DNA from 3 places in the Dysgonomonas sp. Marseille-Q5470 genome. Region 1 is predicted to be linked to each of the others. Evidence: riboswitches for the same ligand, from Rfam matches in the RefSeq annotation. Region 1 holds a riboswitch; each other region holds the start of a gene.
What was found. A riboswitch is a leader RNA that binds a small molecule or an ion and turns the genes downstream of it on or off. The one in region 1 is predicted to bind cobalamin.
Positions count from the first base shown of each region.

Region 2: it holds a riboswitch for cobalamin, as region 1 does, so the genes downstream of both, QOX35_RS05580 (cysteine-rich CWC family protein) here and QOX35_RS00360 (anaerobic ribonucleoside triphosphate reductase) in region 1, are expected to answer to the same signal.
Region 3: it holds a riboswitch for cobalamin, as region 1 does, so the genes downstream of both, QOX35_RS12845 (TonB-dependent receptor) here and QOX35_RS00360 (anaerobic ribonucleoside triphosphate reductase) in region 1, are expected to answer to the same signal.

Region 1 is NZ_CATNVE010000001.1:76,122-86,375, reverse strand. It holds gene QOX35_RS00390 (hypothetical protein) at 1-89, opposite strand, end outside; gene QOX35_RS00385 (hypothetical protein) at 55-477, opposite strand; gene QOX35_RS00380 (hypothetical protein) at 766-2,643, opposite strand; gene QOX35_RS00375 (hypothetical protein) at 3,050-4,045, opposite strand; gene QOX35_RS00370 (hypothetical protein) at 4,442-5,422, opposite strand; gene nrdG (anaerobic ribonucleoside-triphosphate reductase activating protein) at 5,582-6,070, opposite strand; gene QOX35_RS00360 (anaerobic ribonucleoside triphosphate reductase) at 6,063-8,270, opposite strand; cobalamin riboswitch at 8,388-8,577, opposite strand; gene pflA (pyruvate formate-lyase-activating protein) at 8,789-9,508, opposite strand; gene pflB (formate C-acetyltransferase) at 9,592-10,254, opposite strand, start outside.
Region 2 is NZ_CATNVE010000002.1:535,525-545,778, forward strand. It holds gene QOX35_RS05550 (glycoside hydrolase family 127 protein) at 4-2,484, shown strand; gene QOX35_RS05555 (hydroxymethylglutaryl-CoA lyase-like TIM-barrel protein) at 2,506-4,017, shown strand; gene leuB (3-isopropylmalate dehydrogenase) at 4,275-5,345, shown strand; gene QOX35_RS05565 (50S ribosomal protein L25/general stress protein Ctc) at 5,616-6,194, shown strand; gene pth (aminoacyl-tRNA hydrolase) at 6,211-6,774, shown strand; gene QOX35_RS05575 (RNA-binding S4 domain-containing protein) at 6,883-7,302, shown strand; cobalamin riboswitch at 7,418-7,621, shown strand; gene QOX35_RS05580 (cysteine-rich CWC family protein) at 7,810-8,025, shown strand; gene QOX35_RS05585 (phosphoenolpyruvate carboxykinase (ATP)) at 8,281-10,014, shown strand; gene ppc (phosphoenolpyruvate carboxylase) at 10,169-10,254, shown strand, end outside.
Region 3 is NZ_CATNVE010000008.1:54,393-64,646, reverse strand. It holds gene QOX35_RS12865 (PepSY domain-containing protein) at 1-960, opposite strand, end outside; gene QOX35_RS12860 (TonB-dependent receptor) at 963-2,552, opposite strand; partial or broken gene QOX35_RS16485 (TonB-dependent receptor plug domain-containing protein) at 2,862-3,137, opposite strand; gene QOX35_RS12855 (sirohydrochlorin cobaltochelatase) at 3,358-4,293, opposite strand; gene QOX35_RS12850 (ABC transporter substrate-binding protein) at 4,290-5,420, opposite strand; gene QOX35_RS12845 (TonB-dependent receptor) at 5,429-7,624, opposite strand; cobalamin riboswitch at 7,674-7,869, opposite strand; gene QOX35_RS12840 (cobyrinic acid a,c-diamide synthase CobB) at 7,938-9,281, shown strand; gene QOX35_RS12835 (endonuclease/exonuclease/phosphatase family protein) at 9,481-10,254, shown strand, end outside.

The sequences.
Region 1 (10,254 bases):
TACTTATCACGAATCATGTCGGCATATATCTTGTGGTATAAGGGTCTATTCTCTTTATTGTTCAATTTTTGTTTTTTCTTCCTCTCCATTCGGTTTGTTTGTGTTATTTCCATATTTTCTCATCCAGCGGTTAATTGTTGTTGAAGGAATATTGTATTCTTGCTGTACGTCACGTTTGTTTTTACGCCCACTTTCTATTAGTTCTAGTAGGTACATAATTACTTCGTGAGTATAGATGTTCTTCTTAAATACAGGTAGAGATGTGTTCTTTTCCCTATTTGTTTTATTGATATCCTGCGGAGCATAAAGAATAAGATGTTGACTATAGATTCGAAAAAAATCATACTCCAACAATTTACTCCAATGCAATAAGAGTTCACTCTCTAAAGACTTTCGATCAAACATATCTTTAATGTCTTCCTCTGATACTTTTAGGAAATTACATGCCCGGTCAATATCCACATTGCATTCCGACATGCGTTTTTGAATTAACTTTCCGATATGAATATTTCTAAAATTGTTAAGGTTTGGCATATAATCTTCTTTCGACAATAAAATGTTTAATATAAATTTTACCCGTTTATTTATTCCTAACCGGTTTTTATTAAAAAGGGAGATACAGAGATCTCCCTTTCCTACGCATAGCTTTGTTAATCAGGCCTTTTTAGGAAAGCCTGCCTAAGATTGAAAAGTCCCAAAAGCTCTAGAGATTGCTATCTTTAATTTAATAACTAGTTAAGCCAATCCCCTTGAGTTATCTTTTATTTAGTGAGGATTAATTCCACTGATTGCAGCCTTCTTCAAAGCCCAGGCCACAGCATTGAGCTCCAAAGCAGAGTTATATATAAACTGATTCCACGCTGTGCCCGGTCCATAATTTTTCGACAATGGTAATCCCTGGCTGTTATATCTTGACGGATAAGCGCCTGTACTGTTATCAGTTGTGGAAGAACCTACACTGTCTCCGAAATAAAGAAAGTTCTTGCTGTCGTTATACCATACGATCGAGTATTGTGGATCTTGTAACGTTTTGGATGCAGAACGCGCCGTACAAATTTGCACAGAGTTAGGAGGTAGCTCGGTCATTATCACAGAGCCGGTTGTCCCATTATCTTCCCCCCAATGCCTGTCCGAAAGATTTCCAAAAGGACCATTAATAACAGGATCACTTGGTAAGTTTGATATCACATATACATCGTCGTCTGTTTGCCCTCCGGATTGAGCAATAGCGGGGCTTATACCAAACAATCCGCTCATAAGCGTATTCACATCGCTACTAGTCCCATCAGCCGACCCATAAATTACACAGCCACCTTTATTAATGTAATCCCTTAACGCCGTAGTGAGAGCTGTCGTAGGGGCAGCACCGTAAGCAAAGTACAATACAACATCGGGCATAGTACCATTGCTATAACCATCATTAAGATACTTCGCAGCTGTATTTACAGTTGAGGTACTCCATAATTCGGTGAAACTTACTATTTTTACAATTCCATTAGGTCCAAAACTTATACCTCCATTGGTCAATGCCTGGCTCCTGGCAGTAGAGTTCCAAGAATAAGTACTTCCCGAACCAATAACGGCATAAGTCATAGCCGGCAAAGTCAAAGGTATTGTTGTATTACAGGTGTTATTCCCCTGTGGCGTATTTGCATTAATCGTTATCGGGAAATCAGAATTGACGGTAGGTGTCCCCGAACCAATAAGAGTGATAGTGTGTGTCCCGATAGTTAAATCACCACTGGCAGAAAAACGGATACCATTCGTCAAAGGAGTATTGATGTTATATGAACCGGCAGTGGTCACGGTTACGTTTAAAGCTATCGTATTTGAAGCTGTTAAAGGTGTTCCTTTCAGGTATCTTCCGTTTACCACTATGCTGGAGCAGTTTAGAGAGTAATTTGCTATAGCAGAAGATACTTCTATTTGAGGTTCACAGCCCGGAATAAGCCCTATGCCATTAAAGGAAAGTTTATCCGTTTGCGCATTCACAGGAGTGCCCTGACACGGGATATTCACAGTCATCTTCCCAATACTCAATGCAACCCCCGACTGATAAAAACTGTAGCCATTCCCGGTAGTTATAGTAATAGAGAAAGCTCCTACTTTTGTTACATTCAGATTTATACTTAGATAATTAGCTGAAGTAGTAGGTGTGCCTTCCACGTAGACTCCATTAATCTCTATATCGGAACAATTCACCGCATCGAACTTAGCATTTCCCATTTTGCTCTGGAAACAATTCCATTGCTCTCCATCCCACTGATTTAAACCTAAGCATAATTCTTTATCATCATTCTCTGTCAGGTTGTAAACGATCAAGCCCGTATGAGCCTTATCTAAAGCCTCCTTATTGGCTGCTCCGCTATAGGCAGTATTCGGTCCCGAAGCCGGATCATCCGGGTCTGCCAAGAACATGGGATAAAGAGCTTTTTTTTCTGATAAGGTTACTCGTGGTAAGGCTAAACCCCTATGCGCATTAGAGCTGGCATCGGTCACCGCATCTTTCTCTTTTAGTTGTAAGATAGATCCGGATATAGGCTCTTCACCCGAGCCGATTGAGACTTGCGCTTGTAGTGTAGATAAGGGCAAGAACAACATTATAAAAACGAGAAATGTTGTTACTGATTTGTTTCGATTCATAAGTTCTCTTTTAGTTTATTTCTATTAATTTGTGCTACAATCATATTTTGTTTTGTAAAAAACAGGACAGCATAAATAATACCTCACGTAACGATAGTTACAAATGCAAAACTTATTTATAATTAGGGTGATAGAGTAATTCGTCTTGATGATATGTCTAGATATATGTGCTACGATATTTTTATCTTATATCTTTATATTACCTTCATGCTGTTTGTCTGTTCGGGAATTTTTGACAAAATTGAGAGATTTATTTTGTGTAAATAATAAGCTATATCGACATCGCTGTTAATAATGTATCTATTTTAGAGCTTGTTGATAAGGCTAGGGAGGATATTCGATGTATTGACGTGAAAAAAAATTGAATATACATTGAATTGCAGGTAAACTTGTAGTTGTTAAATTTTTAATCGTCAGAAGTTGTATCCTCTCCCAACATTATTTCGACTGCTTTTCTCTGTTCATTAAAATATTCTTTTCTTATTAGATCGGCACTTCCCGTTATAAGAATAGAATATCGTTTCATCGATTCAATCCAGATTTGATGAACTTCCAGTAGTTGGGAGTCGAAGCTGGTAATACCACCTATCCCATAAACTCTAAAATGAGCTATTTGACTATTGTCTGACTTGATTAAAGAACAAGAAGATTCTATATTGATGCTCGAGATATAAACAGATATCTTTGATGATGTACCCAACTTGCCTTTCGCAGCTTTTGTTTCGAGATTGTTTATTAAGTCGAGGAGGTCTTTTTTTAGTAGTATGACTTCCGGTTTTGTTATCAATTTAAGCTTGGAGAAGAAAACTATATCCTTAATGTATGAAGTAAAAGTATTGCAGTCGAAGATGTATTCAGTATCAATAGTCTTACTCTCTTTTATAAATTCATGAACCAGTTTTGCAATTTCATCCGAAATTTTATACTCCGAAAAAGGCAGTTTATGTTCTATAGCTTTTGTTTGGTATAGCCATTTGTAAGATGCGACTTTCGCTAAAGTTTTATATTCCAGAAAAAGCTGAAAAGGGATCATGTTGGAGGCAATAATAAGTTTTGCATTTGTTGACTGCCGTGCTACTTTATGAAGTTCTATATATGATTCTGCAACTTTTTTGAGTGTATTTTCAAGGTTATCACTTATAATCATCTTTGTCTCAAAAGATGCATTCTTGGCGTCTTTTTTCTGATGATTGATAATGTCATCCAATGAAATGTTTAGGTCGTTAGATATTTTAATGAGTTCATCCATATTGAACATTACTTCTCCTCTCAATCTGCGATATACAGCTTCTCTTCCCAAGGAGAGCAAATTCATTAAGTAATATAAAATCTTGACATTGTCAGGAATTGCCAATTTTATTAATGTAACGAGTCTTTTTATAGCTTTATTGTTTTGTTGCATATATTATATTTTCTACTTCGTAGATATACTTTTTATAAAAGAAAAAGCTCTTTTATGGACTTAATATTAGAGAGTTTATTGTTCAGCCCATGGCCTTGCATAAGTATATTTGTAGAGCCCTTAAGTCTAAACTTTTCTGTATTCGATATAACGAATGAATATCGTTTGTCCTATTTTTTAGACAGTTATGGGTGGAAACAGTTTATATGATAAGATTGAAAAAACGAAGTGTAAAAGTGAAATATTAATCTGTATTAGACAATAGGCTGATTCGACAACAGTGTTTATTCTGTGTCTTTATTCGTGTTTTTCTATAAAGTGTAATAAGGTATGTCAGCACAAATTAAGGAAAAAGTTTAACCGTGCCTGCTATTGAACATGCGGTATAGGAAATAGTTATAATTTTTGCATTATAAATTCTCTTTGCTTGTTAAAATATTCGATTCGAACTAAATCCGCACTGCGTGTTATTAATGTAGAGTATCGTTTTAATGAATTAATCCAAGTTTTATGTACTTTACATATAGTCGGATCTTCAGTGTTTATACTGCAAAGGCCATATATGCGGAAATGTGTAACCTGATTATTATCCCATTCTAGAAATGTGTAAGTTGTATCTATGCTAATATTAGATATATAAACCGATATTTTTGAGGTTGGGCTAAATTTACCCGAAGCAGTTTTTATTTCGAGGTCGTCAATCAAGTTCAAAAATTCTTCTTTCAATAAGTTGACCTCTTCGTTAGTTATTAAATTTAATTTGTAAAGAAAAACAATGTCTTCAACTATAGAATTAAAGGTGTTGGGATCAAATATAAAATCAGAGTCAATGGTATTATATTCTTTTACAAATTCATGAGCAAGGCTGATTATTTCATCCGATACCTTATAGTCACTAAAGGACATCATATTTTCAACTGGTTGAGTTTGATACAACCATTTGTAAGATGGAATTCTCGCCAGATTTCTATAATTGAGAAAAAACTGATAGGGCATCGTGTTTGTTGCGATAGACATTTTGGCTTCAGGGTGTCTGTTTGCGAGTTTACACAATTCGACATGTCCATTTAATGTCTGTTTGAGGTTCTCCATAAGATGTTTTAAAGAAGTATCTTTTATCAGCATTTTTGTTTCAAACAAAATGCCATATTTTTCCATTTTTTCAGGATTTACAATACTATCTAAAGATATGTCCAAGTCTTTGGATATTAGTATGAGTTCATCCAGATTGAATGTTATCTCTCCTCTTAGCCTGCGATATACAGCTTCTCGGCCTAACGATAACAAATCCATCAGGTAATGGGCTATTTTGACATTTTCGGGAAGTGCAGATTTGATTCTATACACCAAGTTGTTTACAACCTCTTTATTCATCATAGACTCACATTTATTGAGATTGAGATATGTTTAGTGGTTAACTTTAATCTAAGTTTTAGTAAATCTTTTTTTATCGCATAAATTTATCATATTTATTTTAAAAATTGGTATGGATTTTATTCAAGAATGTGTTATTTTATCACTTTTTTTTGAAAGCTCTTATAGTTGAGGTGAATCCCCGTATTCATCCAAAGTTTGCACATTTATGATTCTTTGATTGCTGCTGCCTCTGAATCGTAGCTCTTCGCTTCGCAGTGTTTCAATATATCTGCCGTCTACCAAGAAATCGATAAAAGGAAGAATTTGAGAAAGCCTCTCTGATTTTAGAATGTTTTCATACAAAAATCCGGTATAGCACCAGATGTTTTTATCTGTTTCTGCTTTTATTCGTTGTGCAAGCTGTGTGAAACCTTCTACTTGAAACAGGGGATCCCCACCCGAAAAAGTAACGTTTGCAAATTCATCTTCTTTTATTATCTCTAATAGCTGCTCGATGGTGTGTGGTGTGCCATTTTCTATATCCCACGATTGGGGATTGTGGCATCCCGAACATCTGTGTGCACAACCCGCAGCGTAGATGGCTGTCCTGAATCCGGGACCATCTACGGTGGTGTCATGTATAATATTTAGTATTGATAATTTATTCATGAATAATGCGGTCGTTTAACTCTGCCAGTTTTGCGCTGTTCCATCGGCCTGTTGTCCCTACCAGATAACCTGTTATGCGTTGCAGGCGATCTATTTCGTCGCTACCGCATTTTGGGCATCGGGTGAGCTTTGTATCCGAATTTTCATAGCCGCATTTCAAACAACGGTTGCGGTTGTGATTGACTGATGCATACCCCATATTGTATTTATCCATCATATCTACTACTGTCAATATAGCATCGGGGTTGTGTGTGGCATCACCGTCTATCTCTACATAAAAGATATGTCCTCCTCGAGTTAGGTCATGATAGGGAGCCTCTGTCTTTGCTTTCTGATGTGCACTGCATTGGTAATATACGGGTACGTGATTGGAATTGGTGTAATATTCACGATCGGTGATGCCCTTGATTAGCCCAAAGTCTTTTTTATCACGACGGGTAAAGCGTCCGGCCAGACCTTCGGCAGGAGTTGCAAGTACACTGTAATTATGCTGATATTTTTCTGAGAATTCATTTACCCGATCTTTCATATAAGTTACTATCTCCAATCCGAGTTTTTGAGCTTGCTCATCTTCTCCATGATGCTTACCTACAAGTGCAACAAGAGCTTCGGCAAGTCCTATAAAACCAATGCCCAATGTGCCCTGATTAATAACCTTCTCTATCGTGTTCTCATCTTTTACCTGCTCGCATCCTTCCCATAATACAGACATTAGTAATGGAAATTGTTTGGGAGCGGCAGTTTTCTGAAATTCGAACCTGCGATGCAATTGTAATGCGGTCAGGTCGAGTATCTGGTTTAGTTTGCTGTAGAAGCAATCTATTCTTTCTTTTTCATTTTCTATATTTCTGCATTCTAAGGCAATGCGTACAAGATTGATAGTGGAGAAAGAGAGATTCCCCCGTCCGATAGATGTCTTTTTCCCAAAGCGATTTTCGAATACGCGTGTCCGACAACCCATTGTAGCTACTTCGTATTCAAATCGGCGAGGATTGTCTGCTTTCCAGTCTTCATGTTGATTGAATGTCGCATCCAGATTCAAAAAGTTAGGGAAGAAACGGCGGGCACTCACCTTGCTTGCTAGTATATAAAGATCATAGTTTTTGTCGTCCGGCAAATAGTTTACGCCTCGCTTCTTTTTCCATATTTGTATAGGGAAAATAGCCGTTACGCCACTTCCTACTCCTTCGTATGTACTGTGGAGTAATTCGCGAATAATACAGCGCCCTTCAGCGGAGGTGTCCGTTCCGTAATTGACCGAACTGAATACGACCTGATTTCCTCCACGAGAATGGATTGTGTTCATATTGTGAATAAAGGCCTCCATCGATTGATGAACTCTGCTCACTGTTCTGTTTATGGCATGCTGTATAATTCGTTTGTCTCCTGCTAAATCTTTGACGGAACAAGGGATATAATCTTCTATTTCTGTTTCGTACAAATGTTTGTATTCTATTCCTGTAGCTTGTTCGAGAACTTTTATTTCTTCAATAAAGCTTTTACGTACAAATGGAGCTAAATAAAAATCGAAAGCAGGAATAGCCTGTCCGCCATGCATTTCATTTTGTGCTGTTTCCAGAGAGATGCAACCCAGCATGCTGGCTGTCTCAATGCGTTTTGCGGGACGAGATTCTCCATGCCCTGCAAAAAAACCGTTTTGTAATATTTTATCTAAAGGATGTTGTACGCAAGTAAGACTTTTAGTCGGATAATAATCTTTGTCGTGTATATGCAGATAGTTGAGACGAACAGCTTCTTTTACCTCCGGCAATAATAAATAATCATCCACAAATGGTTTGGTGGTTTCGCTAGCAAACTTCATCATCATGCCGGCAGGAGTATCGGCATTCATGTTTGCATTTTCGCGCGTGATATCGTTTGATTTGGTATCTATAATTTCCAAAAACATGTCTCGCGTTTTTGCTTTGCGGGCAATGCTGCGTTTGTCACGATAGGCGATGTATTTTTTTGCCACCTCTTTGCGGGGGCTTTTCATCAACTCCATTTCTACCATGTCTTGTATTTGCTCCACTGTCATCTGCTCATTTCCCTGACAGGATACATAGTCTGTAATGCGTCTGATTAAAGTGGAATCTTCTCCTTGTTCGGTGTGTAGCATGGCTTTGCGAACTGCCGCCATGATTTTTTCCTCATTAAAACCGACGATACGTCCGTCTCTTTTTACAACTGTCTGAATCATATTCGTTATCGTTTATACTTTTATTGTATCAATTAAAATATAACTGACAGGAGCAGGGAAGTACACAGACTTATTTGGAGTTAATATGTTGTATAATTCTGCTGCTTTTCTCCCGAAAGCTAGAATGTATATACGGCAGGTCTTCTGACTTATTTCGCAGTTGGTAACCTTCCCATCAGTATTCGTTGACAGTGGTGTGAGAGTCCAACTACCTTTCTGAAATTTACAGCTACGGGGATAGTTCAGGTCTTTCACCTGATTCCCTTTTCAGCCGATTATATTCGGAACCGTATATGTTAACAAAGTTATATGATTTTACTTAATAAAAGACTTGATTGGATATTTTATTTAAGTGTTTTCTGATTTAAGTTTTCTCTGTTTGTTGTTAATTGGCTTTTTATGAGTTTGTTGTAATTTTATTATTGTTGAAAAGTTTTCTAAAAATAAAATTTTATATTCTTATTGATGACCTTTTTTTTGTTTTTGTAAAGAAAAATGTTTTATGAATAATCTATATATCAGACCTTAAGTCCATAACTTCGGAAAATATTTTCAGCCTTCTCTATTTCCGACTGTTCGGGAGGTGCAATGTCTTTAAGCTTGTAGTCTTCACCTAATTGCTCCCATTTATGCAACCCCATTTGATGAAAAGGTAGAATATCTACTCGCTGTACATTTTTATATACAGAAACTTGTTTTGCCCAGTCATTTAGGTCTTTTTCATCGTCGGTGAAGCCCGGAACGAGCACATATCTTAGCCATGCAGGTTTTTCAATTTCTGTGAGGTACTGCATGAAGCGAAGTGTTGGTTCCAGTGGTTTTGCTGTGAGGTTTTTATATTTATCAGGGTTGATGTGTTTAATATCCAGTAGTACAAGATCTGTGTGCTCTAAAACCTCTTTTACCTTATCATTTAATATATATCCTGATGTATCTATAGCTGTATGTAAACCTTCATTTTTACACATCTTGAATAACTCAATAATAAACTGGGGTTGTAGCAGGGGTTCTCCTCCCGAAATGGTTATACCCCCATTGCGTATGAAGTTTTTTACCTTCTTTGCTTCTTCAAAAGCCTCTTCCGGAGCTAGTTCGTACTTCTTATCGTTCATATTCCATGTGTCCGGGTTATGGCAATAGAGGCAACGAAGAGGGCAGCCTTGCATAAAAAATACAAATCTTATACCCGGGCCGTCTTTAGTTCCAAAAGATTCGAAAGAATGAATTAAACCTTTCATTATTTATTTTCTTCCAGCTAAGTGAAGTTGCCCCAAAAGTGTTTTTTTTGTTTTGGAGCAACTTTTTATTTATTAACGGAGTATCAGAATGATGTAGTAATCGTTCTGTTTATAACATCCAATTGCTGCTCTTTTGTAAGTTTTACGAAATTAACAGCATAACCTGATACACGTATTGTCAACTGAGGATATTTTTCAGGATGTTCCATCGCATCGATAAGCAGATTCCTGTCAAATACATTAACGTTGAGGTGGTGACCTGTTTGTAAGAAGTAGCCATCAAGAAGTCCGCTGAGGTTTTGAGCTTCTTCTTTTCTGTTTTTACCCAATGTATTTGGTGTGATAGCGAAAGTATATGAAATGCCATCATTTGCATGAGCAAAGGGAAGCTTCGCTACAGATGAAAGTGATGCTACAGCTCCTCTGGTATCACGCCCATGCATAGGGTTGGCTCCCGGAGCAAAAGGTGTTCCTCCACGTCGTCCGTCAGGGGTGTTTCCTGTTTTCTTTCCGTACACCACGTTTGAAGTGATGGTCAATACCGACTGTGTAGGTATCGCATCTTTATACATCTTACGTTTACGGATTTTGCTCATGAACTTTTCTACTATTTCCACAGCAAACCTGTCGGTCTTGTCGTCGTTGTTTCCAAACGGAACGTAATCTTTTTCTATAATATAGTCGACTGCGTCACCTTCTTCATTTCTTACGATGCGTACTTTTCCATACTTGATAGCAGCAAAAGA
Region 2 (10,254 bases), on a different contig from region 1:
CAAATGAAAAAAGGTATTTATATATTCATTTTTATTATGGCTTCTGTGAATATTTATTCTCAGAATATCTTAACTCCTGTATCGTTTGAGCAAGTGACTCTTACCGATAATTTCTGGAACAATAGGATGAGGATCCAAAAAGAAGTATTGGTTCCTGTGGCATTCGAACGGACAGAAATTGCCGTAGAAGATCTTCGACGCACAGCGAATTATCTGAAAGGGATCGAAGGACCTTTACCATCTGATAGCAGATTCAGCACTTCCGACTTGTTTAAGGTTATCGAGGGTGCGGCCTATCTCTTAAAGATGGAGCGTGATCCAAAATTAGAAAAGCAGATAGATGATATCGCAGATATTATAGCTCAGGCTCAACAACCCGACGGCTATTTATACCCTCCTCATATTACGGGGTCTTATAAGGCCGCACCATTGTGGGGTGGCGCAGGAATGGGCGATAAGCCTTATTCGTGGGTAGTGCACAGCCATGAGTTGTACAACATGGGGCATCTATACGAGGCTGCGGCTGCATACTATCAGGCTACCGGCAAAAAGAACCTGCTGGATATTGCGACTAAGAGTGCTAAACATATAAATAAGGTCTTCTTTGAAGGGGATTCGAATTACAATGGAGGTAAGCCTGTTAACCAAGCTCCCGGGCATGAAGAAATAGAAATCGCATTGGTGAAGCTTTATCGTGTGACCGGAGATCCGCTATATCTCAATATGGCGAAAAAGTTTATCGACATACGAGGTGTAACTTATGTGCCCGACGGAAAAGGAACCATGTCGCCCGAATATGCACAGCAGCATGCGCCTGTACGTAAGCAGGATAAAGCAGTAGGACATGCCGTGCGTGCGGTTTATCTTTATTCGGGTATGTCTGATGTAGGTACATTGACGGGAGATACAACTCTCCCGCCTGCTTTGGATAAGATCTGGGGCAATATTGTGGACACACGGATGCATATCACAGGTGGGCTGGGGGCTATACATGGCATTGAAGGCTTTGGCCCTGAATATGAATTGCCAAATAAGGAAGCATATAATGAAACGTGCGCCGCTGTAGGCAATGTATTCTTTAACCATCGTATGTTCCTTCTCGAAAAGGATGGGAAATACATGGATGTTGCCGAAGTGTCACTCTTGAACAATGTTCTAGCGGGAGTAAATCTTGAAGGAAACAAGTTTTTCTATGTTAATCCTCTTGCCTCTGATGGTACGGTCGATCGTTCATATTGGTTTGGAACTGCTTGTTGCCCTACAAATTTGGCGAGGCTTATTCCTCAAATTTCGGGTTTGATGTATGCGCATACCGATAATGAAATTTATTGTTCTTTCTACACCGGAAGTAAAGTAGATTTTGCTCTTACATCCGGAAAAGTAGCACTAGAGCAAAAAACGAATTATCCGTTCGATGAAAGTATCCTATTAACTGTAAATCCCGAAAAGAATGATCAGACATTTTCAATAAAAATGCGAATTCCTACGTGGGTCGGTTCTCAGTTTGTCCCTGGTAAATTGTATAGCTATGTTGATAATAATTCGAAAGCGTGGGAACTATATATAAACGATAAGAAGGTCGGAAATTTATCTTTTAAAAAAGGTGAAGTTTCTCTTGACAAAGGTTTTGTTTCTATCTCCAGAAAATGGAAGAAAGGAGATAAAGTAGAGCTTAAACTACCTATGCCTGTTCGTTATTCACATGCTATAAAGGAAGTGAAAGCAGACAATGACAGGGTAGCTATCTCCAGAGGTCCGTTAGTATATTGTGCAGAGGGTATTGATAATACTGAAGATGTGAACAGGTATTATCTGACTAAAGTTTCAACAGATGCTAAGGTACAGAGAGATGATACAGGAATATTGAAGGGGATAGACCTAATAAAAAATGTTTCGGCAGACTATATAGATGTAAAAGGCAATATTCATCAGACTTCACTGAATCTTATTCCATATTATGCATGGAACAATCGAGGAGTTTCGACAATGAATATTTGGTTTGCTGAGAATCAAAAGAAAGTGCGTGAAAGCGTTGCGATTCTTCCTGTAGCGATAAAAGATATAAAAGCGACTTATACAAACGAAGGCGAAAATGTATTCTCTATTGTTAACGGAAAGCATCCGAAGAGTTCTAAGGATACAGAAATAAATAGATGGACTTCTTGGAACAAAAAGGGGGAAAAGCAAAGCATCGATTTCACTTTCGAGAAGCCTACTGATATAAAAGCCTTTTCGGTTTATTGGTATGAAGACAACGGCGGAGTTCGTTTGCCGGATGTTTGGAACCTGGAGTATAAAGATGATAGTGGTTCTTGGAAGCCATTCCCATTATACAGTACCGATTCATATAGTTTGCTCAAAGATCAATTTAATCTTGTGCATTCTGATGGAGATTCTTTTGTTGTAGAAAGTATCAGATTGAATATAACGCCAAAAGCCGACAGTGCGGTTGGTGTCTTGCAAGTGCGGTTTGATATTAAGTAATTAAGAAAATTAAAGATTACCATGATAGAAATAATGGACACAACCCTGAGAGACGGCGAACAAACATCGAGTGTTTCGTTTTCGGCTCAGGAGAAGATGAGTATAGCTCACTTGTTGCTGGTCGATCTCGGCGTAAATCGTATCGAGGTAGCATCGGCTCGTGTTTCGAATGGTGAGTTTGAAACTGTAAAAAAAATCGCTAATTGGGCTAAATCCGCAGGATATATAGATAATATTGAGATATTAGGATTTATTGATAAAGGGGCTTCGCTCAATTGGATAAAAGACACAGGATGTAAAACTATAAACCTGTTGACAAAAGGTTCGTATAAGCATGTGACCGAACAGCTGCGCAAAACACCCGAACAGCATCTTGATGATATTAAGGCTGAGGTGGAATTGGCTCAAAAGTTGGGTATCACAGTCAATGTATATCTCGAAGATTGGTCTAACGGAATCGTGAAATCTGAAGATTACGTCTATTATATGATGGATGGAATGAAGGATTTGCCGATAAAGCGATTTATGCTTCCCGATACCTTAGGGGTATTGAACCCACATAGCGTATGGCGCTGTTGTCGCCGGATGATAAACCGTTATAGAGACCTTCATTTTGACTTTCATGCTCATAACGACTATGATCTTGCTGTGGCGAATACAATGGTGGCAGCAGAAGTGGGAGTGAGAGGCGTGCATCTGACGATGAATGGACTCGGCGAACGAGCAGGAAATGCTTCCCTGGCCAGTGTGATTGCAGTTTTTCACGACCAATTGAAATTAAAAACTTCAATAAAAGAAGAAAATATAAATAGGGTCAGCCGTGTAGTAGAGTCTTACTCGGGACAGGTAATCTCCGCTAATCAGCCAATTGTCGGAGACAATGTTTTCACACAGTGTGCCGGAATACATGCTGATGGTGATAACAAGAATAACTTGTACTATAACGATTTGTTTCCGGAACGTTTTGGTCGTGTTCGTGAATATGCATTAGGTAAATTGTCTGGTAAGTCTAATATCCGAAAGAATATTGAGGCTTTGGGTATTGAACTCGACGAGGATGATATGACTAAAGTGACAAACCGAGTGATAGAATTAGGTGATAAAAAAGAAATTATTACGCAAGACGATCTGCCATATATCATTTCGGATGTGTTGAAAAACAACGAGAAGGAAAGAAAAATCAAGATATTGTCGTTTGCATTTTTATTGACAAAGGGCTTGCGTCCTACAGCTACGGTAAAAGTAGAAATTGAAGGGCAGGAACACGAATGGACTGCACCGGGGGACGGACAGTATCATGCTTTTTCGAAAGCTTTGTATAAGATATACTCACGTTTGGGTAAGCCTACCCCTACGTTAGTGAACTATGCTGTTTATATACCACCCGGCGGGCGTACCGATGCTTTGGTGCAAACGGTAATTACGTGGGAATTTAATGGTAAGACTTTCAAGACAAGAGGTCTTGATGCCGACCAGACAGAAGCAGCGGTAAAGGCTACCGAAAAGATGCTGAATATGATCGAAGATCTGTAAGTGACTTTTCTGCAAATGAAAGAAGAGCCGTTGAATGGGTTGATATAGCAAAAGGTATCGGGATAATGTGTATTGCTATGGGGCATATTGTTTCAATACCAGATGCTTGTTACAAGATAATATATCTGTTTCATATGCCTCTTTTCTTTATTGCTTTTATCGTATCTTTAATAGATTTGAAATTACGCAGGTACTTTTTTAGGAAAATATAAGAATAAACAGATTCAAAAATAATTACAATTTTAAAATATAGATTGATGAAATTAAACATTGCAGTGCTCCCTGGAGACGGAATAGGGCCTGAAATTATAGAACAGGCATTGAGAGTGACAGAAGTAGTTTGTGAAAAATTTGGTCACGAACTTTCTTATGAATATGGTATTGTTGGAGCTTCGGCAATCGATCAGGTCGGTAATCCATATCCTGATGGAACGCACGAATTGTGTATGGCTTCTGATGCTGTGCTGTTTGGTGCAATCGGAGATCCTAAATATGACAACAACCCTTCAGCAAAAGTACGTCCCGAACAAGGACTTTTGGCTATGCGAAAAAAGTTGGGATTGTATGCTAACCTTCGTCCTGTAAGTACGTTTCCTACACTAGTACATAAATCGCCCCTTCGTTCCGATTTGGTAGACGGTGCTGATTTTATGTGTGTGCGTGAATTAACGGGAGGTATGTATTTTGGTCGCCCACAAGGACGTAGCGAAGACGGAGATACTGCTTATGATACTTGCGTATACACTCGTGAAGAAGTAGAGCGTATACTTCATCTTTCATATAAATATGCTCAGATGCGTCGCAAAAAAGTGACGGTGGTGGATAAAGCGAATGTATTGGCTACTTCTCGTCTATGGAGGCAGGTTGCTCAGGAAATTGAAAAACAATATCCTGATGTGGAAACCGAATATATGTTTGTAGACAATGCTGCTATGCAGATTATTCAATGGCCTAAGCGTTTTGATGTACTTGTTACAGAAAACTTGTTTGGAGATATACTTACCGATGAGGCTTCTGTGATTACCGGATCGTTAGGTATGTTGCCATCGGCATCTATTGGTATTCACACATCTGTGTTTGAACCGATACATGGTTCGTATCCTCAGGCAGCAGGCAAAAATATCGCAAATCCATTAGCCACTATTCTTTCGGCAGCAATGATGTTCGAATATGCATTCGAACTGAAAGAAGAAGGTAAACTGATTCGTGATGCTGTTAATGCATCTATGGATGCAGGAGTAGTAACTGAGGATATTGCATCGAAAGAAGGAAAAGCTTATTCTACATCGCAAGTAGGCGACTGGATTGTAAATTATTTGAAGGGATAAATTTTTTTCTATGATATTGTGAAGAGGCTGTTCGTTGCGTACAGCCTCTTTTCGTCTTTATCTCAATAGTGATATGCCTGATAGGTTACTTTCAATGGGCTCTTTCCATTTAATATTTGCATATTGTAGTCTTCTACAAAATATTACTTTCATAAACATTAGGAAAAAAGATGTAAAATATTTATCTTTGCACCGCTTTTATAAGCCCGTACGTGTGATGGGAATAAGGAAGCAATCCTTAATTTGAGTAACACAATTTAAAATTAAAAGATGAAAACGTTTGAATTAAAAGGAGAAGCCAGAACAGATCTTGGCAAAAAAGCGACAAAAGCATTTCGCAAAGAAGACAAAATCCCTGCTGTAATTTATGGTGGAGATCAAACTGAAGCAATTGCTTTTACTGTTACAAACAGCGATGTTCGCAAACTTGTTTATACTCCTGAGATTTTCCTTGTAAACCTAACAATAGGAAAAGACAGCTATAAAGCTATATTGAAAGATGTACAGGTACACCCGGTAACAGATGCTATCTTGCACCTTGACTTCCTTCATGTATTTGAAGGCAAACCAATTGTAATGGACGTTCCTGTTATTTTGGACGGACTTGCAGAAGGTGTAAAAGCAGGGGGTAAACTTTCGCTTGACTTGCGTAAGATTAAAGTAAAAGCTCTTTACGATAAGATCCCTGAGAAAGTACACGTTGACGTAACAAGCCTTGCTCTTGGAAAATCTATCCAGGTAGGTGAACTACACTTCGAAGGACTTGAACTGTTAAATGCTAAAAATGCCGTTGTTTGTCGCGTTCAATTGACTCGTGCTGCAAGAGGTCTTGCTGCTAAAAACGGCTAATAATAGGATATATTGAATGAAATACTTGATTGCCGGCCTCGGTAATATTGGTAGAGAATACGAATATACCCGCCACAATATAGGATTCAGAGTATTGGACGCTTTAGCTAAAGCGTCCAATATTGTTTTTGCTGACAGGCGTTATGGCTTTGTGTCTGAACTAAAGGTCAAAGGACGTACTCTTATTCTGCTAAAGCCATCTACTTTTATGAATCTTAGCGGAAATGCTGTTCGTTATTGGCTAAACCAAGAAAAGATACCGATTGAGAATCTTTTGGTAGTTGTAGATGATCTTGCTTTGCCTTTTGGTTCTTTACGCCTCAAAGGAAAAGGCAGTAGTGCCGGACATAACGGACTGGGTAATATACAATCTGTACTAGGAACACAAGATTATGCCCGCTTACGGTTTGGTATAGGTAACGAATTTTCTCGGGGTGGTCAAGTTGGCTATGTGCTCGATAATTTCAGTGACGAAGAGGAAAAAGAGCTTCCTGTGAAACTGGAGACCTGTGGCGAAATAATCAAAAGCTTTTGTCTGGCAGGTATCAACAATACCATGAACCAATACAATAATAAATAAAACCAAAGAAGTTAGAAACGAATATCTTTTGTATCTAATATATAACTTTGATAAATGATGTGAAGCCGGTCTTGTTTGCGGACATATTGGCAAAATTCTGATTTTATTATGAAAGAACCTAAAAACGAAGTACGTATAGACAAATGGCTGTGGGCTGTTCGTCTTTTCAAAACTCGTTCTATAGCAATAGAAGCATGTAAAAAAGGACGTATCTCGATCAAAGGAGTTACTATAAAACCCTCTCGATCAATTAAGGTAGGTGATGTGATAGAAGTGCGACGTCCTCCGGTTACTTATTCCTTTGAAGTCCTCAACCTTTCCGAAAACAGAATGGGAGCGAAGCTTGTGCCCGAATTTATGAAAGATGTGACTTCACCATCTCAACTTGAAATATTGGAAATGTCTAAGGTGAGTGGCTTTGTCGATAGAGCTAGAGGAACGGGGCGGCCAACAAAAAAAGACCGTCGGGAGTTAGATCAGTTTACAGAGGATTACTCCTTCTTTGATGATTGGGATTTGGAAGATTAAAAGCAGAAATTATTGTTCGAAACTTATTCCTTGCAGAACACACTCTTATGAAATAGTAATTCATTATACCATCAAAAACTTTCTTATTTATATTTGTTCTTATTTATAATTCTATATCTTTGTTACCATAATTGGTGTTATATATTCGAAGTCTTGGATATATAATGAAAAGGGAATCAGGTGTAAATCCTGAACAGTCGCGCTGCTGTAAGCTTCGCTAAACGTTTATACAAATCCTCAAAGCCACTGTTTTTCATAAACGGGAAGGTCGTATAAAACGGAAGTAAGTCAGAAGACCTGCCAAAAAAATAAATTTCATCTTTCGCGAAAAAAGATAGAAAGCTCAAGAGATTTTTCTCTGATTATAGAAAATTGATTTTGGTTGAAGTATTTATACTATGATCTCTTGCAATGTCATATTTCGGTATCTGCAAATGAGGTTGTATATTTTAAATAAACCTTCTCCTGATCTTATTATATATTCAATAACAATAAAAACTTACAACAATGAAAAAGATATGTCAAAGATGTTCGGCCGCTTTCAGCTGTAGAGAAGATCGCGTAGAATTGTGTAGCTGCCGTAGAGTTTCTTTAGTTTCAGGGGTGCGCGATTATATAAAAGATAACTATAGTGACTGCCTTTGTCCTAAGTGTTTAAGCGAAACAAATACTTACTTTTTTGCCTTTGATGTTAATCCTAAATTCATAAAAGACAAAAAATAAAGTATTTATAAGCAACACCAATACAAGGTAATAGCAAAAACTTATTTTTAATTTACAATTTATTATAAATTTAGTCTTTAATTCGTTTAATTGTATAGGTAAGTTTCCTTAAATTTGATGTTGGAAAACAACGCAGTTTGAATGTTTTCAAATCAAGTATTGAAGTTTGCAATCTCCTGTCACAAATGGAGATAGGAGATTGCAAATCGATATCGAACCGGATAGAAATAATAACTATAATAAATAAAATTAAACATGTTACAAGAGTTTACTTTAGGCGAAGGAAAGGCGATTATCAATTTCACTCTTAAGTTTTGCGACACGAGGCAAAAAATATTAAATAGTTACGGTTTTCATCGGGTTATTGAAGCTTTTATACAAAGATTGAAAAAGAATGATGTCATTATTTACGATTATTATATCAAAGAATTCAAGACTGACGAAGAATTTCAAAAAACACTAATAGAAGCATTCAAGCTACTTACAGTATGTAATCCCGATGAGGTGCAAAATGTACATAACAAGTATGCTATCTTCTTCAACGATAAAGATTTATTTATAGAGCTTATAGAGCTTCTCTATGGCTTCTGGCGCAGAATGGAACGTTATACTATAGTGCATAACAATTCCATCAGCAGCGGGTTGCAAAGTGTACGTTTTTTGCATGCCAACGAGTTGTTCAATGAATTGGTACTTTCTATCTACCGCCGCATTCAAGAAACCGTAATGGGGTATCAGCATCTTGTGTATCGCCAGCTTACCGCAGGTGCAAATGCAGGGTTAACTCTTAGTGACATTACTTGGAACTGCCCAATAGAATACAATGGGTTGACTTCTATTCCATTCATTACTTCTGTTATGTTTAAACCTCCGTTTATTTCGTATACAAAAAGAAATACACGCGACGGCATTTTTCAAGAACATACAACAAATCCGGTAGAAAATATTATTCTGAATGAAGATGACTGGTTCTTATTTCCTGCTAAAGTAGGGAATATGCTGACCTTTGTTTATTTCCACAAGGACTATATGGTTCACGGATTTGCCTTGTCCAATCTTTTTGAACTAGCTAAAGCCGGTGAATATATCGGTAAAAAACCCGATATAATATACGTGTTCGGATATCCTGATGGAATAGAAGAGAAACGTACTTTCTACTATAAGGATAAGAAAAATGATATTCTTATCGGTTACGCTAATCATTGCGACGATATCGACTATTTTGGCTATATGAAAAAAATGCTTCTTACACTTCATAACGTGAAGCAAATGGAGCAAGGGCGATTGCCGCTACACGGAGCTATGGTAAACATATTACTCAAGAATGGTACAGAAGCCAATATCGTTATTATAGGAGATAGTGGTGCCGGAAAATCTGAAAGTTTGGAAGCTTTCCGTACGCTTAATGAGAAATATATACGTCATATGCGTATCGTATTTGATGATATGGGTTACCTCAAAAAAGAAGAAGATGGTACGATTAAGGGGTATGGAACCGAAATCGGAGCATTTGTCCGTATCGATGACCTTGATCCTATGTATGCCTTCCAACAGTTAGAGAGAGGTATCTATTCTAATCCTGACAAAATAAATGCTCGCATTACAATTCCTGCTGCAACTTACGATGTTATCTCTAAAGGATATAAAGTAGATTATATCTTGTATGCGAATAACTATACTGAATCTGCTCAGAAGATTGAGTTTTTTGATAATCTCGACGAAGCGATTAAAATATTCGAAGCCGGAGCCCGCAAAGCAAAAGGTACTACGACCGAAAATGGTTTGGTAACATCTTATTTTGCCAATCCTTTTGGCCCTGTACAAGAAAAGGAGCTTGCAGGCAAGCTGATCAAAGAATTCTTTAATGATATGAATAACAATGGTGTAAAAATAGGAGAGATATACACCTCACTTGCTATTGACGGACATACGAAGGATGGACCTCAATTGGCAGCAGAAGAGTTGTTTACAATGATAAATAATGATTAAGTGGAGTGGAGATGAGTTAAGTATTAGCTCGTCTCTTTCTTCGATAAAATTTGCCTGACTACTCAACGCTTACTTAAACTTTTGATAATGTATGGCGTTAAATATTATAACGGAGAAAAATACAACTAATAATTAGAATAAACCTATGAACAATATGCAACAATCCTTGATGCACGACAATATCAAGATGCTTGGCCACTTGCTCGGAAAAACGATCAATGAGGCGAAAGGACAAGATAT
Region 3 (10,254 bases), on a different contig from region 1:
TTCCGAATAAGCCTCTACAACTTTTTGAACATTCAGTTTGTAGTCCTGAAGAATAACAGGGTGGGGTAGAAGCATATTTTCCTCAATAGATGGATTGTGCACTTTCGCAATCCAATCTGGAACATCGTTTAAAGACATCATTCCACTAAATGTAAACGTGAAAACAAATATCCCGAAAATAAAGCCCATGATATGATGCCATTTATATGCAAATTTTCGATATGGGCTTTCCCATTTATTTTTTTTACGATGCTTTATGATGTACGAACGTATACCGATGATGATACCTGCAATGCAGACCAAACAGCCTATGCCGGATAAACAAGTTATAACATTAGTCCAGAGTTTTGTATTTTGCCTTAATGAAGTAAAGTATACCCAATGTGGGATTGCACCCAGCCATGACCAGAAACGATTATCTTTATTCGTAAATTGCAATGCGTCTCCTGTTTGCGAAGAGATATAAAGTTGATGTTTATCCTGATCTCCAAAATAGAACTTATAAATAGGAAAATCTTTTTTTAGATAGCTAAAAGGAATCCATTGTTCAAGTTCGCGAAGAGTATCTACTTTTACAATATCTGCATTACACCATTTTTTAGCATACTCTTCTATCTGAGGAAAAGATGGTGTTATTTTTATCTTATTCGATACTGCTGCACTATCCGCAGATATTTCGGCAGTGCCTTCTTTCGATATGCTTTCAAAAAAAGCTTTTCCGGCATACGATCTTAGCGATAGTTTGGTGAATGTTGTTCCTTCAGGTAAACATTTTACAAGTGAATCTGGAGATAGAATATTCCGGGGTAGGATATCCATATGTGCATATCTATCAATATTGGATACACGAGGAAATGTATGATAAATCATGACAAATCCAGACAGGAACCAAACAACGAACAGAATACTGAGAATAGTCCCCAGTATTCTGTGTGTAGAGTATAATATTCTTTTCAACATAATTATCTAAGGCTATATGCCAATGATAGCATAAAATTACGAGGCATGCCCGGAACACGTTGTGTACCATAGACAGCCTGATTACTATACTTCTTATCAAATACATTATTTACATTTCCCGAAAGTCTTATACCGTTTTTTAAAGGATAAGAAATACCCATATCTGTCAGCCAGTACGATGAGAAAGACATACTTTTAGCATAATTCGTATATACCTTATCCATAAAAGATACGCTCAGGTTGTATGACAAACCTCTGAAAATTCCTTTCGGAACAACAATATTTCCGTATGCATAAAATGTATTATGAGGAACCAATGTTATATTCTGGCTATCGATGCTTACATACTTGTTGGGTTGTATATCAAGAGTTTTTGTATCTGTATAAGAATATCCCAAATTGAAAGAAGAAAAATGAGTTGGCGTAATAGCCACTTCAATATCGAATCCCTTAGATTCTTCACTTCCTACCTGTCCAATGATTGACTTCATTACAGGAGTTCCGTTTGCATCTGAGCCGACACTTAACCGTCCGAAACTTCTTACAACATCATTCTTACGAATGTAGAAAACACTGGCTGATACCTGTAAAATGCTTTTATAAGTATATCGGGTACCTGCTTCAAACTGATAACCTTTTTCCGGATCGAAGATCCCTTTCCCGCTTTCAATATCTATTTCACTACCATTTTGGTTCAGATAAATTGTATTTGCAGCAGAGAATGTACGAGAAGGACGAAAATACGATGCTACCGATGTATAAATAGAAAGCTCAGATATAGGTAGAAATACCATTCCGGCACGGTATGTAAATGCAGAATTGGTCGCAATACTATATGGAGTTTGCTCTGATTTGTGATATTCACGTATGCCATCATAAGTATTTGCCCCTGTACGCATATATTTGTACATATCATATCTTGCAGCCAGCAATAATTTGAATTTTTCGTGAAACTCTATTAAATCCTGAAAATAGATTCCGTGTGTATAATCTTTGGTTATAATTGCTTTACTAAACTTTGATTTCATATACCCCATGCTCTGAGGGTTGTTTACAGCTATAATAGAGTATATTCCGGGGCCATAGATATCGTATTCGCGATTGAATTTATCGTTTTCTGGAGCATTATTGTATCCTGTATATGAATTGCGAAACATTTGAGAAAATGAATAGCCTCCAATGAAATTGTGTTTGATATTCCCTGTATAAAAATCGCCGGATAATTCTAGTTGATTACCTAAAGTTTTAGCTATATGAGAAAAACGCAAAGGATATGTAAGCTGAACAGAGTCGAGATTTATATACATCTTGTAAGTCCCCTTATCTATATAATGTTTATATACAGGATCCATACTATACAGATAGCTGAGCTCTTCTGTTCCCAGATAATTTATGTCATCGTACTTGTATGATAAATAATTTGTTAGTTTCATAGACTTGCTAAATTTTTTCTCATACTTTCCTGATATATCCCATCCGTTGTTTTTAAGAAAATCTGATTCATTATTATATCTCTTCTTTTCATTTAATCTGGGGATTTCTTGCCCTGCCTTCAAGTAAAGAGTACCATCAGCATTATATACATCGGCCATCATTACAGGAGGAAGTCCTGTTTCAGTACCATACCAGTCGCGATGAAAACTACCTCTTACATCAATCCTGCTTGTCGCATCAATATCTGCACCAAGAGCTAAATATCCGGAGAGCCGCTTGTTACCTGTAGCACGCCATCCATCCTGATCGCTATAATTAAAATTTGCACGGTAATTCAGAGGACCGGCAAGGTTACCTCCAAAATCCATATTTGCCTGCTTGTTGTTCCAACTGCCATACGACATTTTCATATTAACTACAGTTTGGGGTGTAGGAGATTTCCTTACAATATTCAATACTCCTCCCAATACAGAGTGCCCATACAATACAGAAGCTGGCCCTTTCAAAAGTTCCATAGATTCTACATTGGTAAGATCTGAAAAGGGATACGAATTTATCATAGTACGCTCATCTCTTACTCCGTCAATCATAATGGGCGTATAAGTCATACCTCGCACATAGAGCGTCTGAAAGGCTCCATAGCTGGTGTTCATTCTTACACCGGGTAAAAATTTCACAGCATCTTCAATATTTGAGATTCCTCTTATTTCGAGATCTTTGTAAGAAACTGTACTTACTGACATTGGTAGATATTGTAAAGGAACATTCAGTTTTCCTATCTCTACTTTCTTTTTGGATGCTCCGAATATCTCAACTTCCTGGATAGAATATACAGTATCGGTCATACTTTTGTTCTGTGCAAAAGTATTCACGGAAACTATTATGATAATTATTATATAAAGTATACGTTTCATAAATATTAGTAAAAAATATTAGCTTTTTAAGTGTTCTATAGATAAACCATTAGTATTCAAGTGTTATCTTTTCTCCCGTTTTTTCATATATGGATTTTTTCTCCATTATATCGACTTTACGATGAGTAGTTATAAATTGTAGATGAGATAAATATATTTCCCTGATTTTAGGGTTTTCTCCTAGCCCCTGAAGGTTTTCGGTTACAGATAAACCTTCTTTTTTAAGATTTTCGACCCAATCTCCGGCAATATCATTCTTTGCATGTTCTCCCGCTACAAACATAAATGGCATAAGAACAACCTCTTTCAAGCCCGAAGCCTTTAATTGTGCTAAAACATCATCAAATTCGGGATAGCCTTCTACAGTTCCTACAAAGCAGTTTGTATATCCCTTCGCTTTAAGCATATAATCGAGCATCGCATATTGGGCTGTTGTAGCATCATAAGTTCCATGTCCGACCCATATATATGCCACATCTTTTTTATTTTCTGCGGTTAAAACCTTTATAACATCTTCGTAGTCTTGTGGAGAATAAAGCAATGGCATACCTATACGTACATCCTTAAACAGTCTGCTCACTTCTTCTACATTCTTGTACAAAGATTCCATTTCCACTCCATCGATAACAGTGGAAGATTGTATTAATATATGTGTGTATCCATCAGCATGAAGTAGTTTTAAAGCTTCTAATGGATTCACTTTATAGATACCACGTTCCGAAAGCCTTTTGATAACAATACGTGAAGAATATGCTTCTCTTACTTCAATAGAAGGGAAAACTTGTTTCACCTGATTATTTAATGCTTCTATTGTCAGTTCGCGAGTATCGTCATGAGTAGTACCAAAGTGAACTATCAGAATAGCAGCTTTATCGTCTGCCTGCATACTTTTAAAAATATCAGAATGCTCGTAACTACCTCCACTATGTGCAAATGTTGCAACAGTGGTAAATAGTATCATAATATATAGTAAAATCCTTTTCATAATATCTCTTCATCTAATGATTTGAAATAGCTTAATTTATTATCTGTGAATAAATTCGGATGAAATATTTTTGCCATGTCTTTCAATATAGAATCGGGATGGATCGGCAAATCCTCAAAATAATGGACTTTGCCGGTATTACATCCCCATATCTGTTTTTTATTAAAAGCACCAAACTGGGCATATATTTTATCTTCTTGTTTCAGCCTGTTATATGTGAAATCTTCTTCTCGATTGTACTTCAACAGCCAGATCTCAGCCAATCCTGCTTTGTCGAGTACCATTTCGGCAGACAAGCGTGTCGATCCGGTTGAATTATCATCATTCCAAACATATTCGCCTCCGGCATCACGTATCAGATTTGCCAGATAACTTTTTCCTCCAGCAATCCGCCATGTTTTACTAAATTTCAGGTCGTTGAATACTGTTGGTTTATTAGATGCATCCTTTACCCTATCTTTTATTTCATTGTATCTGCGTTCTGTTTCTTGGAAAAGCGAGTCGGCTAGCGCTTCTTTTCCGTAAAACAATGCATGGTAGCGTATCCATTCGGCACGACCGAGAGCAGTATCTTCCATATAGTCAGTAGTAGCAATGATAGGAATTCTTAACTTATCCAAATAGCCCATGCCGGTTTCCATCGCTGATACAATAAGTGCAGATGGCATCAGATTGATTAATTGTTCAACATCGGGTTTGTGCATACTGCCCAAATCTATAATCTTTCGGACTTTCAATCGTTCTTGAATATAAGGCAGGTCTATATATTTGGCCTGACAGACCCCTGTTATACGATGCTGCTCATCTATTTCTTGCAACATACTACATTGAATCGTAGAAAAAGCGATCACAGTTTGCAATGGTACTTTTACGATAGTTCCTTCAGGCAGGTTCTTCGGAATTTCTTTATCACGATCAATTAATATATATCGATAGAGAGTACGCACTGTATCCCAAGGGTCACGTACGGTTACCAATTTGTAATCTTCATATTTTTCTACATTGAATCCACGAGCATGTCTTAGCTGATATTTTTCAATATTTTCATTCTCCTTATTCCCGATCGAAGAACAGGAATAAAGAGTTGAGCAGAAAACAAAGAGGTATAATAAGTTTGAAGATTTCATAAACAGTCTTACTTACTAAACTTAATTTTCAGGCTGGCATAAAATGTACGTCCGGGTGATAAAGTCGCATAATTGCGGTTGAAAGGTTTATCATCTACAAAGTCAAAGATATTTTCAATACCTAAACCCGGTTCAAACACAAGACCATTTATACTCTTGAATGTATGACGTGTAGCAAAGTTCCATAATTGATAAGCACGTGCATCATCACCATCGTCATAATATCTACGGCTTTGCAAGCGTCCGTTTAAATTAAAATTTGACTTGAATAACCCGAAATCTTTAAACCAATTCAGGTTAACATTTCCTGTATGACGACTTATACGTTGAAGACGCTTACCTGTATCTAGGTCTTTGGCATTCACATAACTATACCCTCCTCCTAAGGTAAGGTTATAACCAAGGTATGAATTAAAAGTAAAGTCTACACCTTGAATACGAGATCTTCCGATATTATGATACGATGATTTCTTATTATATCCTTCAGCTATTTCTTCGGGTGTTAATTCGATTTCATAAGTATCGATTTTGTTTTTCAGATTGTTAATATAGCCAGTAACAGCCAATGAAAGGAAATCTTTTATATATTCAGCATTGACAGAGTAATAGATTGAACTTTCAGGCTTCAAATCTTTATTCCCTACACTTAAAGTAGTTTTACCTTTGCTCGTAACTTCAGTTTTCATGAATAGCTGCTTCAATTCAGGTGTTTTGAAACCTGTAGCATATGATACTCTGAAATTGAAATCATGAAGAGTATACATTGCGCTGACTTTAGGTGTGACCCTATTTTTGAAGGTTTCATTGTATATATATCTGACCCCGGGAACAATATTCAGCTTTCCGAAAAGATTTATTTCATCCTGAGCATAAAAAGCCAATGTATAAACATTTCTGGAACCTCCGATGCTATCTGCCGGAGCATATAGGTTGTCTATCTTGTACTCTGAACCTACAGTTACTTTATTGAACTTTCCGGCGTTGAATGTACCTTTCAGATTTATATTATTGTACTTCTGCCTTCTCACAAATTCTTCATCTCCGGGCATAAATGTGACACCGTTTTTGTCTTTGGTTTCTTTCAGGTAAGCTTTAAAGTATTCGAAACGGTCAGTATTCCAGTCTAATGCAATCAAGCCATTATTTTTCAGTAAATACTTTGCACCGGCACCAAATGAATAGTCGACGTATTTCATATCGAACCCATAAGCACTTACGGGGCGTTTAAATTTTTTGTCGAAAAGACTTCCCTCTACATACATGCTCAATTCTTTTGTCGCCTTATAACCAAAACGTTGGCTAAAAACATCGGAATAGAAGCGTAACATAGCTTGTTTATCCGTATCTACTTCTTTATCGTTTATTATTTCCTTTTTATTTAGTTGCCATCCGTCAGCCTGATTCCGCTGAAAAGAAGTAGACGAAGAGAAGCCCCCAACATTCAGATATAGATTAGCATTTTGAGTAAATTGTCCATACTCTGAGAAGCGTGTCTCTGTAGAAAAATTTACTAAGTCTTTTGGTTTATTGGTTATAATATTAATAACTCCCGCTATTGCATCCGAACCATACAAAGAAGAAGCAGCTCCTTTCAGAACTTCTATCCGCTTGATATTTCCCATATCAATGCGATTCAAGTCTACGTTACCTCCGACATCGCCACCAAGTTTTTTACCATCAACTAACACTAGTATATATCTATTGCTTAATCCATTTAGTTGCATGTACGATCCCATTGCATTAGGAGTAAATGACATGGAAGGATTCAGAGCAATCATAGCGTTTTCGAATGTAGGAATATTCGTGTTTTGGAGTTCCCTCTGAGAAATAACATCTATTGCAACGGGTGAGTTTTTAAGTTTGTTGATTGTGCCGGTACCTGTTACTACTACTTCATTCAGTTTAAGAGGTGAATGTTTCATCCGAATAAGGATGTTGTCATTAGATCTGTTTATTGTCTCACGAGCTCCATTATAATCCAGTGCACTAATTCTTAGAAGATTATTACCTTCCGGGATTTTTTCAAGACTAAACTCTCCCTTCAAATCTGTGGATGTTCCAATGGTTGTGTACTCAATCCATACGCTGGCACCAGCGATCGGCTTTTCATTTTCATCAACGACTCTTCCGCGCAAGCTCAACTGAGCGAACGAAATACTTGCAATACAGCATAGCAATGCTGTTAGCATAATTCTTAGTTTCATTAAAAAAGAAGTATAATGTTAGTTAATTATATTCCTGACCCCGGGAATATCTATTAATTTATGCTAGGCAGGTTTCCTGACTTGTTCCATTTTGAGAGGCCTTCCCATCATTGTGACAGTGGCAGTGGTGATACTCAAAATTTTATGGAATTCACAGTAGCGGGCACTGTTTCGGATTCTGACCGAATTCCCTTTTATGCAACAGACGAATGTCTGAATACATCACCTAAGCGGCTTCAAAGGTAATTGAAAAAAAATAGGATTAAAAAGAATTCTTAAAAAATATATTTTCTTGGTAAAATTCATTTCATTGATGGCTTTTTATACTTTTGCTGAAAATAAAACCAGATTACTCATGAAAGTGATTTCCAGTTTTCTCATAGCTGCGCCAAGCTCAGGTTCAGGAAAAACAACAGTTACTTTAGGCTTATTAAGAGCATTAAAGAATAGAGGTCTTAAGGTACAACCATTTAAGTGCGGACCTGATTATATAGATACGAAATATCACGATATGGCTTCTGGCAATAAATCTGTCAATCTGGATTTATTCTTATCATCAGAGAATCACGTCAGATATCTGTACTCAAAATACGCATCAGGAAGTGATGCTTGCATTACTGAAGGAGTGATGGGGCTATTTGACGGATATAACAAAATGAAAGGAAGTAGTGCCGAAATTGCAGGATTATTGGATATCCCTGTTGTTATGGTTATAAATGCCAAATCTATGGCATATTCAGCAGCTCCATTATTGTATGGATTCAAAAAGTTTTATGAAAAGATAAATGTTATAGGAGTAATTTTTAACTATGTAGGATCCGAAAGCCATTATAAATTTCTCTCGGATGCTTGCCACGATGTTGGTATAGTTCCACTAGGTTATCTGCCTAAAAATGAAAATCTCAGTGTGCCTTCACGTCATTTAGGATTAAGTATCGATCAAGATTTTCTTTTAGATGACTTTGCTAATATTGCCGCATCAATTGTAGAAAAACATATTGATATTGATAAATTGTTATCATATACGCAAGTTGAGTTAGGAAATTCAGAACCGCAGCGAATTAACGAACATGCTTCTCGGAGTCTGAAAATAGCAGTTGCAGCCGACGAAGTTTTCAATTTTATGTATCATGAAAATATAGAATATTTAAGAAAAATAGGAGAGGTGACCTTCTTTAGTCCTTTAACAGACAAATATTTGCCAAAGTCAGATTTTGTTTATTTCCCGGGAGGATATCCTGAATTATATGCAAAACAGCTAAGCGAAAATAAACTGCTACATAAGGCTATTAAGGATTATGCGGAAAATGGAGGTAATATTCTTGCAGAATGTGGTGGAATGATGTATCTGTCTTCATCTATCGCAGATAAAGATGGTATAGAATATCCAATGGTAGATATTTTCAAGCAAAAGGCTTCAATGGAAAACATGAAGCTTAAATTAGGATACCGTCAATTTGAATATAATAGTATAACTATTAGAGGACACGAATTTCATTATTCACATATTGAAAATAACATGGAAAGTATAACACAGCAGTATAATGCAAAGGAGGTTCCCGTAGATACAAAGCTATTACGCTACAAAAATGTAATTGCAGGATATACTCATATATATTGGGCTGAGATGGAGAATTTGTTACATTTATTTAAGTGATAAAAGTGTAGTTTGTATCAAGTGCACCAACTCTGATGATTGGTTACAACTCATAATAACATAGTTTATCATATGTATCGATATATAAGTTTTTTTATCAGTTCTATTGCATAAACCGTTATAGAAAGTTATAATCTGAGAATATATCATCAAGAAATTATATTTACTTATTACCTTTAATTCTCAAATTAATTTAATAATGAAACAAATTTTTATTAGTGCAGTATTATTCATGACTGCCCTTACTCTAAATGCACAAAAATTTAATGTCGGAACGTATAATGTTAGAAATGACAATTCATCCGATGTGGGTAATATGTGGAAAGATCGCTTTCCGTATATTGCAAAGTTAGTACAGTATCACGATTTTGATTTCTTTGGAACTCAGGAAGCTTTACCGAATCAATTAAAGGATATGAAAGTTGCTCTACCCGGTTATGATTATTACGGGGAGGGAAGAGATGGTAACGGACAAGGGGAGCATTCCGCAATATTTTACAAAACAGACAAATACAGATTACTGAGTAATGGAGACTTCTGGTTGTCTGCAACCCCTGATGTACCTTCTAAAAGTTGGGATGCTCCTTGTTGTAATCGTATTTGTACATGGGTTGAATTACAGGATATCAAATCAGGTAAGAGCTTCTTCGTTTTGAGTGCTCATTATGATTATGAAAAAGATTATGCACGCAACGAAAGTAGTAAATTGATATTAACAAAAATCAAAGAAATAGTAGGGGATAATCCCGTGATATTTATGGGAGACCTAAATGGAGGAATGGATAGTTCTTGGGCTCAGCTTCTTAATAACTCGGGAGTCTTAAGAGATACCTATTATGATGTTGAACAACCGTATGCCAATAACTCTTCATATAATGCTTGGGGAAAGCCTCTTGAAGAATTAGACAATTTAGATAGAGCTATTATAAGCAACAACGAAATATTAGATCATATCTATTTCAGTAAGCACTTT